One region of the Amycolatopsis sp. NBC_00438 genome, then DNA from elsewhere that is predicted to be linked to it. Evidence: riboswitches for the same ligand, from Rfam matches in the RefSeq annotation. Region 1 holds a riboswitch; the other holds the start of a gene.
What was found. A riboswitch is a leader RNA that binds a small molecule or an ion and turns the genes downstream of it on or off. The one in region 1 is predicted to bind thiamine pyrophosphate.

Region 1 (6,073 bases):
CGTGATGACCGACGGCCAGAACGTCGCGCCGGCCATCGACGCCCACAACCCGACGGTCGAGCAGGCCAACCAGCGCGTCGCCGACCTGGCGAAGCAGCACGCGTCGGTGATCACGTCGGACTGGACCGGGCTCACGACGGTGCTGCCCCAGGTGCTCGCCAGGGGTTAGACGGTCAGCACGAGCTTCCCGGACACCCGGCCGGACTCACCCAGCTCGTGCGCCTTCGCCACGTCTTCCAGCGGGAAGGTCTGCTCGACGCGGACCTTCAGCTGACCGGCCTCGATCAGCTCGACGAGGCCGGTCAGCCCGCCGCCGTCGGGTTCCACGAGAATCCCTTCCGTTCGCACTTTCCGTTCGGCGGCCGCCTTTTCGACCCGGTCGCCGACGCCGCTGGGCACGCCGATCAGCAGTCCGCCTTCCTTGATCGCCGGCAGCCAGCGCAGGTCGCTCTCCTCGCCGACCAGTCCGAAGTAGACGTCCACATCGGACGCCGTCGCACCGGCGTCGTGGTAGTCGATCGGCTCGTCGACGCCGAGTTCGCGCAGCAGTTCGTGCTTGCCCGCGCTGGCCGTGCCGATGACGTACGCGCCACGCGCCTTGGCGATCTGGACGGCGAGGTGCCCGACCCCGCCCGCGGCGGCGTCGACGAACACCCGCTGTCCGCTGTGGACGTTCGCGACGTCGACCAGGCCCTGCCAGGCGGTCAGCCCGGCCAGCGGCAGCGCGGCGGCCTCGGCGAACGAGAGCCCGGCGGGCTTGCGCACGAAGTGGCGCGAGGGCGCGGTGACGTACTCCGCGTAGGCGCTGGCCGAGCGGGGGAACCAGGGCATGCCGAGGACTTCGTCACCCTGCCGGACGCCGGTGGCGCCGAAGCCGGTCTCCTCGACGACGCCGGCGACGTCCCAGCCGACGGTGAACGGCGGTTCGCCGAGGAACCCGCCGCCGGCGCGCACCTTCCAGTCGACCGGGTTGATCCCGGCGGCGTGCACGCGCACCAGGACCTCCGTGGGCCCGGGTACCGGCCGAGCCGCTTCGGTGACGGTCAGCACCTCCGGCCCGCCGAGTGCCTGCTGGGTCACGATGCGCATCTGTTCGCTCCTTCGTTCCGGGGTCGGCTCCTATACTCGGACGGGTAGGCACTTTTCGCCAGAAGGCACTTCTTCGTAAAGTAGGTACCCGATGGAAACCACCTGCGACCAGGACGGACCCTGGGACGTCTACCTCCGCAGCTGTCCCTGCCGCGACGTACTGGACCTGCTGGCCAACAAGTGGACGGCGCTGGTCCTGGGCGCACTGGCCCGCGGCCCGCACCGCTTCGGCGAGCTGCGCCGCGCGGTCGACGGCATCAGCCAGAAGATGCTGACCCAGAACCTCCGCCAGCTGGAACGCGACGGCTTCCTGACGCGCACGGTCTACCCGACGACCCCGCCGACGGTGGAGTACGCGCTCACGGAGATGGGCGCCGAGGTCGGCGCGCACCTGGTGGCGCTGAGCGCCTGGTCCCAGGCCAACTTCGGCCGCATCCGCTCGGCCCGCGAGTCCTACGACGGCCGGGAGCTGCAGCCGGTCAGGTGAGGTTGCCGCAGCTTGGTCGTGAGTGTTCAGGGCGGTTAGAACCGCCCTGAACACTCACGAGGACCCGAGCACCCAGAACGGCGACACCGGGCCCACGCCCGCGCCGAGCGGGTAGGACTCCGCCACGCACCTCTCGATGAACTTCTTCCCCGCCGCCACCGCGTCCGGCACCGAGGCGCCCTTCGCCAGCGACGCCGTGATCGCCGACGCCATCGTGTCGCCGCCGCCGTGGGTGTTCTCCGTGTCGTAGCGGGGGCCGCTCAGCGAGACGTACGTGCTGCCGTCGGTCAGCAGGTCCACGCAGGTGCGGCCCGTCATGTGGCCGCCCTTGACCAGGACCCACCGGGAACCGAAGGCCAGCAACGCCTCGGCCGCGTCTCGCTGGGACGCCGCGTCCGTGACGGAGATGCCCGTCAGCAGGCGGACCTCGTCCAGGTTCGGGGTGATCAGCGTCGCGCGCGGGAACAGTTCCGTGCGGATCGCCTCCAGGGCGTCCTCGCGCAGCAGCGCGTGGCCCGTCATCGACGCCGCCACCGGGTCGACCACGAGGGGGATGTCCCCGCCGACCTCGTCCAGGGTCTTGGCCACCGCGCGGATGATCTCCGCCGTGGCCAGCATGCCCGTCTTGGCCGCGTTGACGCCCATGTCGGACGCCACCGCCTTGATCTGCGCGGCGACGACGTCGGCCGGGATCTCGGTGAAACCCTGAACGCCCAACGAGTTCTGCACGGTGACGGCCGTCAGCGCGACCAGGCCGTGCACGCCGTGGGCGAAGAACGTGCGCAGGTCCGCCTGGATGCCCGCACCACCGCCGGAGTCGGATCCGGCGATGGTGAGGGCGGTGGGCGGAGTCACGGTTGCACCACGGGCAGGTAGACCTGGCCGCCGGACTCGGTGAACTCCGCCGACTTCGAAGCCATGCCGGCCTCGATGGCCTCCACAGTGGACAGACCGTGCTCCTCGGCGTACTTGCGGACGTCCTGCGTGATCCGCATCGAGCAGAACTTCGGGCCGCACATCGAGCAGAAGTGCGCGGTCTTGGCCGGTTCGGCGGGCAGCGTCTCGTCGTGGAACGCGCGTGCGGTGTCCGGGTCGAGGGACAGGTTGAACTGGTCGTTCCAGCGGAACTCGAAGCGGGCCTTGGACAGCTCGTCGTCCCACTCCTGCGCGTACTGGTGCCCCTTGGCCAGGTCGGCGGCGTGCGCGGCGATCTTGTACGTGATCACGCCGGTCTTGACGTCGTCGCGGTTCGGCAGGCCGAGGTGCTCCTTCGGCGTGACGTAACACAGCATCGCCGTGCCGTACCAGCCGATCTGCGCCGCGCCGATGGCCGAGGTGATGTGGTCGTACGCCGGCGCGATGTCCGTCGTGAGTGGACCGAGGGTGTAGAACGGCGCCTCGCCGCAGAGCCGTTCCTCCAGCTCGACGTTCTCCTTGATCTTGTGCATCGGCACGTGGCCGGGGCCCTCGATCATCACCTGGACGTCGTGCGAGCGCGCGAGGTGCGTCAGCTCGCCGAGGGTTTCCAGCTCGGCGAACTGCGCGCGGTCGTTGGCGTCGGCGATCGAGCCGGGGCGCAGGCCGTCGCCGAGGGAGAACGTGACGTCGTACTGGCGCAGCAGCTCGCAGAGTTCCTCGAAGTGCGTGTACAGGAAGGACTCCTGGTGGTGCGCGAGGCACCACGCGGCCATGATCGAGCCACCCCGGCTGACGATGCCGGTGACGCGCCGCGCGGTCAGCGGGATGTAGCGCAGCAGCACGCCGGCGTGCACCGTGACGTAGTCGACACCCTGCTCGCACTGCTCGACGATGGTGTCGCGGTAGACCTCCCACGACAGCTTTTCCGGTTCCCCGTCGACCTTTTCCAGCGCCTGGTAGATCGGCACGGTACCGACGGGCACCGGCGAGTTGCGGATGATCCACTCGCGCGTCTCGTGGATCCGCTTGCCGGTGGACAGGTCCATGATCGTGTCGGCACCCCAGCGGGTGGCCCACACCATCTTGTCGACCTCTTCCTCGACCGAGGACCAGACGGCCGAGTTGCCCATGTTGGCGTTGATCTTCACCAGGAAGTTCTTGCCGATGATCATCGGTTCGGACTCGGGGTGGCGCCGGTTGACCGGGATCACCGCGCGGCCGCTCGCGACCTCGTCGCGCACGAACTCCGGCGAAACCCGTTCCCGCGCGGCGATGTACTCCATTTCCCTGGTGACGACGCCTTGTTTGGCCCAGCCGAGCTGCGTGTTGTGCTCACGGCCGTCGGCCCAGTCGGCGCGAAGCCGGTGGAGTCCACTATGGACGTCGATCTTCGCTTCAGGGTCGGTGTACGGCCCGGAAGTGTCGTAGACGTCGAAGTGTTCGCCGTTCGAGAGGTCGATCCGGCGGGCCGGAACGCGGAGTCCGGATTCGGTCTGGTGGTAGACCTTGTGCGAACCGGTGATCGGACCGGTCGTGACGGAGACGTCCTTGTTCTCCAAGGTGGTCAACGACTTTCACTCCCTACGCCGGCATTACCCGGTCAGGTTCATGCGGTCGGTGACACCCGGGACAAATCCCCAGTCACCCTCTCAGCCCGCCATGGCGCGAGCTCCCGCGTTGTGGTGTTGTGCCACCGACCATGCCACGCCGGGGCGCCAGACTCAAGTCCGCTCACCTCACCCGACCAGTTCGGCCGGTGTGGCGTAGACGTCGACCATGGCTCCGTTGCGCAGCACGGTGATCGGCAGTGCGGTGCCGATCACTTCGGCGAACAGCTGCCGCTGGATGCCCTGCGCGTCCGACACCCGGGCGCGCCCGACGGTCAACACGAGATCACCCGTTCGCAGCCCGGCGCGCTCGGCGGGCCCGCCGGAGACGACTTCGCGCACCCGCAGCCCGGCCTCCTGGCCGGTGCGCTCGGCGACGTCGTCGGGCAGCGGCGCGGGCACGCCGACAACGCCGAGGTACGCGCGCCGCACCCGGCCTTCGACGACGAGGGTGTTGATGATCCGGCGCGTGGTCGAGTTGATCGGCACGGCCAGGCCGAGCCCGACGCCGGCGACCGCGGTGTTGATCCCGACGACGCGGCCGGCGGAGTCGGCGAGCGCGCCGCCGGAGTTGCCCGGGTTGAGCGCGGCGTCGGTCTGGATGACGTCCTCGATCACCCGGCCGGCGCGGCCGTGGCGCACCGGGAGCGCCCGGCCGAGCGCGCTGACGACCCCCGCGGTGACCGAGCCGGAGAAGCCGAGCGGGCTCCCGATCGCCACCACGAGCTGCCCGACGACGAGCTTGTCGGCGTCGCCGAGCACGGCGGCGGAGGGCGTCTCGCCGTGCGCCCGCAGCACGGCGAGATCGGACAGCGGATCGGCGCCGACGACGTCGAAGCGTGCTTCGCTGCCGTCGGCGAAGGTCGCGACGCCGCTCCGGTCCTGGTCGACGACGTGCGCGTTGGTCAGCAGGTAGCCGTCGTCGGCGAAGACCACCGCGGAGCCGCTGCCGCGCGCGAGCTGAACCCCGGCGACGTGCGGGGTGACGGTCTTGGCGACCGTGCTGACCGCGCGTGAGTAGGCGTCCATCGCCTCGTCCATGAGTACCTCGATTACACCGTTGCAGGTCCTTCAATAGTGCGCCGCGAACAGCCGGAAGTCCGTTCGCTGCTGGTGAACCGGCGGCGTGACCGGACCAGTGACGGTCAGTGGTTCACCGATTCGGACCATGCGCCGGTGAAGAATCGGCGAGACACTGCCTGTCGCTTCTGTAACGGTGCAGAAGCGACATCACTGTGGGGTTGATATGCGCAAACTCATGGTCTCGGCCCTCGCCGGGCTGCTGGTCACCGGGCTGATACCGGCGACCGCGGCGGCCCAGGGGACGGCTCCCGGGGCGCCCGGCGCCCATCCCAGCTGGCTGCCCGCGAACAAGACCGGCTTCGGCACGGCTCACGACCGGTCGAGCAACGTCTGGTTCACGCTCCAGGGCGGTCAGCTGTCCGAGGTCTACTACCCGGACCTGTCGACGCCGAGCGTCCGCTCGATGGACTTCGTCGTCACCGACGGGCGCAGTTTCGCCGTCGCCGACAACACGGCCAGGTCGCAGCAGGTCCGGCGGACCGACGACGACAGCTTGGTTTACGAGCAGACCATCACCGACGACCAGCACCGGTGGCGGCTGCGCAAGACCTACGTCACCGATCCGGCCGCGACGACCGTGCTGGTGGACGTCGACTTCCAGTCGCTCACCGGGCGGCCGTACCAGCTCTACGCGGTCGCCGACCCGGACCTGACCAACGACGGCTCCGACGATTCGGCCGCCCGCAAGGGGGACGCCGTCACCGCGTCGGACGCCACCAACGCCGCCGCCCTCACCGCGAAGCCCGCCTTCACGAAGACCAGCGTCGGCTACGCGGGCGCGTCCGACGGCGGCACTCAGCTCGCGAAGACGTTCAAGCTCGCGACGTACGACAGCGCCACGAAGGGCAACGTCGTCCTGACCGGGCAGACCGCGGCCGACGGCGTGCGC
Region 2 (6,073 bases), 570 kb from region 1:
ACGCCGTCAAGCGGCTTCGGCGCCGGCAGCCACTTCTCTTCGCCCATCCGGCCAGCGCGGCCTCGGCCCGGTGGTCGGCGGCCACGATCCGGGACCATGCGATGACGGCCAGCGCCGCCGAACCGATGAGCGCCCCGGCGTCGGCCGGGAGTTCCCCGGCCCCGAAGAGGTAGCCCGGCTGAGCGAGCGTGATCGCCGTGCCGATCACGAAGATCGCGAAAACCAGCGCGCACACCGCGGCGAGCAGTTCCCACGCCGTGCGCTGCCACGACGCCCGGCGAGCGGCGGCCTCGGCGTCCGACTCCGGATCCATCGCCGAAGCCTAGGCGGAACCCGCAGGTCAGCGCGGATTCGGCGGAAGCGCACACCGGGGCAACCCCGGGCGCCCGCCGAACGTGCAAGTAGTCAACCGACCAGGGCCACGCCGTCCGAGTCGAGTTCCAGCGTCACCCGGTCCCCCGCCCGGAAATCAGCCGCCGCCGGGGCCACCGCGTCCACAGTGGACTCCGCCAGCCGGACCACCAGCCGCACGTGTTCGCGCCGGTGGACCGCGGCCACCACTTCGCCGTCCACTCCGGAGCCGGCCACGCGCAGTGCGTGCGGGCGCAGCCCCAGCCGCACCGGGCCGTCCTTGACGTCCGGCACCGCCACATCCCCCAGCGGCGTCCGGACCACGCCGCCTGTCGCGATCCCCTCGGCGAACGACGTCACTCCCAGGAACCGCGCCACGTCGTCGTCCAGCGGGTTGCGCCACACCCGGCGAACCGCACCCTCCTGCCGGACTTCGCCGGCGTCGAGCACCGCGACCCGGTCGGCCAGTGTGAACGCCTCCTCCTGGTCGTGCGTCACCAGCAACGCCGTGATCTTGCTGCGCCGCAACAGGTCCGCGAGGTCGATCGCCAGCTGCTCGCGCAACCCGGCGTCCAAACCGGACAGTGGCTCGTCGAGCAACAGCAGCCGCGGCTCCGGCGCCAGCGCGCGGGCCAGCGCCACCCGCTGCGCCTGACCGCCCGACAGCTCCGTCACCCGCCGCCGCTCGAAGCCGGACAGCCCGACCAGTTCCAGCAGCTCGGCGACGCGTGGCGCCCACGCCGACCGCGGCACGCCGTGCATCCGCAGGCCGAACGCGATGTTCGCGGCGACGTCGCGGTGGCCGAACAGCTGGCCGTCCTGGAAGACCAGCCCGAAGCCGCGCCGGTGGACCGGCACCGCGCCGAGGTCCTCACCGTCCCAGCTGACCGTGCCGCGAGCCGACGGCTCCAGCCCGGTGATCGCGCGCAGCAGCGTCGACTTGCCCGAGCCCGACGGGCCCAGCAGCGCCAGCACCTCGCCGTCGGCGATGTCGAGCCGGGCGTCGCGCACCGCGGCGAATGATCCATAGTGGACGGTCAGGTCCCGCACCGACAGCGCCATCAGAACTCTCCCACCCGGCCGCGCGCGGCCCCGAGCCGGTCGATCAGCGCGACCGCCAGCACCGTCACGAGCATCAGCAACGCGCACGCGGCGTACGCCATCTGGTTGTTCAGCTCGCCCGGACGTCCCATCAGCGACGCGATCGCGACCGGCAGCGTCGGCAACGTCGGCCGGGCCAGGAAACTCGTCGCGCCGAACTCGCCGAGCGCCACGACGAACCCGAATCCCGCGGCCGCGACCAGCGGGCGCAGCGTCAGCGGCAGGTCGATCTCCCGCCACACCCGCAGCGGGCTCGCGCCGAGCGTCGACGCGGCCTGCCGCAGCCGGACGTCGACCGAGCGCAGCACCGGCAGCACCATCCGCACGATCAGCGGGATGATCACCAGCGCCTGCGCCAGCGGCACCAGGTAGGGCGACGTCCGCAGGTCGCCGGGCAGCGCGTCGAGCGTCACGAGGTAGCCGAACCCGACGGTCACCGCGGACACCCCGAGCGGCAGCATCAGCGCGGCGTCGAGCGTCTCCCCCAGCCCGCGCGCGGCCCGCGCCGGCGACCGGCGCAGCGCCACCAGCACCACCGACGCGAGCACGCCGACGACCAGCGCCAGCAGCGTCGCGTCGATCGCCACCTTCAGCGAGTTCAGCGCGGCGTCCCAGCCGGACACCTGCAGCGCGCCCTTCTCGCCGGTGCCCGCGAGCGCGCGGTACCCCGCGAGGCTCCAGCCGTCCGAAGTGGACACCGACTCGGCGAGCAGCGCGACGATCGGCGTCAGCAGCAGGGCCAGCACGACGCCCGCAGCGCCGACGACCCACCACTCGCCGCCGCGAGGGCGTCGCACCGCGCCGGAACCGATCCTGGCGCCTTCCTTGCGCCGCCGCGCCAACCCGCCGACGACCAGCGCCGCGACGACCGCCGCGAACTGGATCAGCGAAAGCGCCGACGCGCCGGAGAGGTCGAGCAGGTCGACCGTCCGCAAGTAGATCTCGGTTTCCAGGGTCCGGTACCGCGCGCCGCCGAGGATCAGCACGACGCCGAAGCTGGTGGCGCAGAACAGGAAGACGACGGCCGCGGCGGACGCGATCGCGGGCGCCAGCGCGGGCAGCGTCACCGACCGGAACGCCCGCCACGGCGACGCGCCGAGCGCCCGGGCGGCGTCGGACGTCCGCGAATCCAGCCGCGCCCAGAGCCCGGCGACCGTCCGCGCGACGACGGCGACGTTGAAGAACGCGTTGGCCAGCACGATCGGCAGCACGCCGCCGTCCGGCCACAGCGCCCGGAACGCCAGCCCGACCACGACGGTCGGCAGCACGAACGGCACGAGCACCAGCGTCCGCGCCAGGCCGACGCCGGGCAGTTTCGCCCGCGCCAGCAGGAACGCCACGGGCAGCCCGGCCAGCACCGCGACGACCGTCGAGCCCGCGGCGGTGGCCACCGTGAAGCCGGCCAGCCGCCACGTCTGCGGGTCGCCCAGCACGACGTCGAGCCCGCCCGCGGCGAACCCGCGCCCGACGATCGCCAGCACCGGCCAGGCGAAGAACACCACCAGGAACCCGATCGGGCCCAGCCCGAGCAGCGCCAGGCCGAGCCCCCGGGTGGTCCGCGGCGGGGCCAGGAGGCTCCGGGATGTCACTGCACGAGCGTGCGCCATTCGCCGATCCACTTCTCACGCCCGGCCTGCACCTGGTCCGCGGTCAGCGCCTGCGGCTTCTGCGGCAGCGGCGCGACCTGCGCCCAGCCCGCCGGCAGGTCGACACCCTGGCGCGTCGGGTAGACGTACATGTTGGCCGCCACCGTCGCCTGGAACTGCTGCGAAAGCAGGAAGTCGACGACCTTGCGCGCGTTCTCCTCCTGCTTGCCGCCGGCCAGCACCCCGGCGTACTCGACCTGCCGGTAGCAGGTGTCGAGCAGCGCCTTCGTCCGCGGCTTCCCGTCGTCGCCCACCTCGGCGGCCGGCGACGACGCGTACGAGACCACGATCGGCCGCGGCCCCTTGCCGGACGAGCCGGAGAAGTCCTTGGTGTAGGCCTCTTCCCAGCCGCTGACCACCTTGAGCCCGTTGGCCTTCAGCTTGGTCCAGTAGTCCTTCCAGCCGGCCTCGCCGTACTTCGCGACGGTGCCGAGCAGGAACGCGAGCCCGGGCGACGCCGTCGCCGGATCCTCGGCGACCAGCAGGTCCTTGTACTTCGGGTCGGCCAGGTCGTCGTACGACTCCGGCGCCGGGATCCCCTTGGCGGTGAAGTAGTTCGTGTCGACGTTGACGCAGACGTCGCCGACGTCGACCGCGGACAGCCGGTGCTCCGGGTCGACGGCGTAACGCTGCGGCCCGCGGTCGGCCTCCGGGCTGGTGTAGGGCTCGAAGACGCCCTCGGCGAGCGCGCGCGAGGCGAACGTCGAGTCGACGCCGTACGCGACGTCGCCGACCGGGTTGGCCTTGGTCAGCACGAGCTTGTTGGTCAGCGAACCGGCGTCGCCCTGCTTGAGCACCGAGATCTTGATGCCCGACTGCTGCTGGAAGGCGTCGAGCACCTCCTGCGGCGCCAGGAAGGAGTCGTGCGTCACCAGGGTGACGGTGGGCGTCTGCTTCGTGTCACCGGACCCGTCCGACAGCGAGCACGCCGCTGTGACGACGCTGACGGCGGCGATGGCCGTCGCGGCGCGTACAGCCCTGCGTTTCATCTACCCTCCTGCACTTCGCCGGACGAGGAGGGAAAGCCCTCCCTTCGCCGGCATGATCCGGGATCAGGTGCTAACGGTCGCGGGTCACCCCGCCTCTCAGCCCGGCTCACCGGACTCCCGTGGCAACCGTGCAGCGTAGTCCAGGACGTTGGACGATGGAGGCATGACGGAAATCTTGAGCGACGACGAGGCCGATCGAGCTCTGCTCCACGGGTGGGTCCGCACGGGCGCGGTGATCCGGCGAGAGGTGGAGCTCCCGAGCTTCCCGAAGGCGATCGAGGTGGTCGACCGGGTCGCGGTGCTCGCCGAGGCCGCCGACCACCACCCGGACATCGACATCCGCTGGCGCACGCTGACCTTCCACCTCAGCACGCATTCGGCAGGCGGGTTGACGGAGAAGGACTTCGCGCTGGCCAAGCAGATCAACGAAGTTCTCGACGGACTGTGATCCCGCCTACTCTCAGTGCACGAAAGCCCGGGTTCGACGTCTCTCGGTAAAGGACTTCGGACTCGAGAGGACAGTCATGACCCAGGCGATCGTGGTAGGCACGACGGCATTCGCGACGATGGTGGCCGCGGCCGGTGGGGTGCTCTGGTTCACCGTCCGCAACCGCCGTCACTCGGACGGCTGAGTGCTGTTTCCGCTGGTCAGCGGCATGATCGGGTGAGCTTCGTCACAGCTGCTAACGCTCGGCATGGTCAACGCGCTGAACACGCGGAAGCATCGGCCCGTTCGTAGGGAAACGCCATGAACAGCACCCCCGCCCCCGCCACCCTGACCACCGCCCAGCGCGCCTGGATCAACGCCCTCGCGCCCGCGGTCGTGCTGATCGCGATCGCGCTGATGGGCCTCCTCGGCTAATCCGCCCGGTCGTAGGCCTGCCGGGCCGCCCGCAAGCTCGGCAGGTACTTCTCCGCCCATTCGCGGCAACGGTCCATGGGCTCGAACAAGGTCCGGCCCAGGTCCGTCAGCGCGTACTCGACGCGTGGCGGGTTCTCGTCGTAGGTCTTGCGGGTGATCATCCCGTCCCGCTCGAGGGACCGCAGTGTCTCGGTGAGCACCTTCGGACTGACGTTCCTCAGCGGCACGCGCAGTTCGGAGAACCGCCGCGGCCCGTCCTTCAGGCAGACGACGACCATGCCGCCCCACTTGTCCCCGATCCGGAACGGCGTATCGCCGGACGGGCATTGCGGCGCGAAGAGATCAGCGGTCAGCGGCTCCACGAAGCCGACGTTAGGCCACGCCGTCGACGAGCAGCAACCGCCGCCGCAGCGCGGTCTTGCTGAGCTGCAGCGCCTCGGCGTACTCGGCCGAGGCGTACCAGCGTTCGGCCGTCTCGCGATCCGGGAACTCGACGAGGACCACGCGGTCGTCGCAGTCCCCCTTCGAGAACCGTCGGCGTCGCACCGCGGGCGAGGTAACGGCCGTCGTGGTGCACGATCGACTCCTGGGCGAGTTCGCGGTAACGCCGGCCCTGGACTTCGTCGAGGATTTCGACCTCGGAGATCACGTAGACGCTCACGGTTCCGAGGGTGGCAGAACTCCGGAGCCGTCACCTGGTGCTGTCACTACCCGGATTTCCTCCGGCGGCGGGAACTCGACCGGGGTTTCGTCGGCCACGCTCCAGTATTCGAGGCCGGACAAGCGGCCTTCGTCGACGAAGAGGATGAGCCCGCCGTCCACCACATCGACGTCCACGGCCACCCGGCTCTCGACGTCGGCCACCGTCACTGTTGCGTCGACGGCGAGGTCGATCGTGGGACACCCGCACGGGCAGCGGCCGGTCACCTCGGCCGTGCGCGCCTGGGCGCGAAGTGCCGCGGCACCGGGAAAGTCCGTAGCCAGCAGCAGGTCCAGGACCGCTCTCTCGCGCGGAGTGAGCGGCCGGCGAGCGGTGCTCAATAGCGTGGCATGTTCGGGATCGTCTTCTCGGCGACGTCGATGAGGGCCTCGACCTTCACGACGTCGGCCGTCACGTCCTCCGG

Region 2: linked by a shared signal. The riboswitch ahead of OG494_RS44130 (thiamine ABC transporter substrate-binding protein) and the one ahead of thiC (phosphomethylpyrimidine synthase ThiC) in region 1 are both predicted to bind thiamine pyrophosphate.

The regions. Positions count from the first base shown of each region.
Region 1 covers NZ_CP107923.1:8,977,196-8,983,268, forward strand. Annotated here, with positions in the region: gene OG494_RS41300 (phosphatidylinositol-specific phospholipase C domain-containing protein) at 1-169, shown strand, start outside; gene OG494_RS41305 (NADP-dependent oxidoreductase) at 166-1,089, opposite strand; gene OG494_RS41310 (winged helix-turn-helix transcriptional regulator) at 1,181-1,576, shown strand; gene thiD (bifunctional hydroxymethylpyrimidine kinase/phosphomethylpyrimidine kinase) at 1,631-2,431, opposite strand; gene thiC (phosphomethylpyrimidine synthase ThiC) at 2,428-4,062, opposite strand; TPP riboswitch at 4,056-4,180, opposite strand; gene OG494_RS41325 (S1C family serine protease) at 4,231-5,142, opposite strand; gene OG494_RS41330 (glycoside hydrolase family 15 protein) at 5,348-6,073, shown strand, end outside.
Region 2 covers NZ_CP107923.1:9,542,583-9,548,655, reverse strand. Annotated here, with positions in the region: gene OG494_RS44145 (DUF3592 domain-containing protein) at 1-313, opposite strand, end outside; gene OG494_RS44140 (ABC transporter ATP-binding protein) at 406-1,413, opposite strand; gene OG494_RS44135 (ABC transporter permease) at 1,413-2,975, opposite strand; gene OG494_RS44130 (thiamine ABC transporter substrate-binding protein) at 3,038-4,087, opposite strand; TPP riboswitch at 4,109-4,218, opposite strand; gene OG494_RS44125 (4a-hydroxytetrahydrobiopterin dehydratase) at 4,251-4,535, shown strand; gene OG494_RS44120 (winged helix-turn-helix transcriptional regulator) at 4,946-5,311, opposite strand; gene OG494_RS44115 (DUF1330 domain-containing protein) at 5,322-5,495, opposite strand; partial or broken gene OG494_RS48535 (hypothetical protein) at 5,527-5,598, opposite strand; gene OG494_RS44110 (hypothetical protein) at 5,607-5,813, opposite strand; gene OG494_RS44105 (hypothetical protein) at 5,987-6,073, opposite strand, start outside.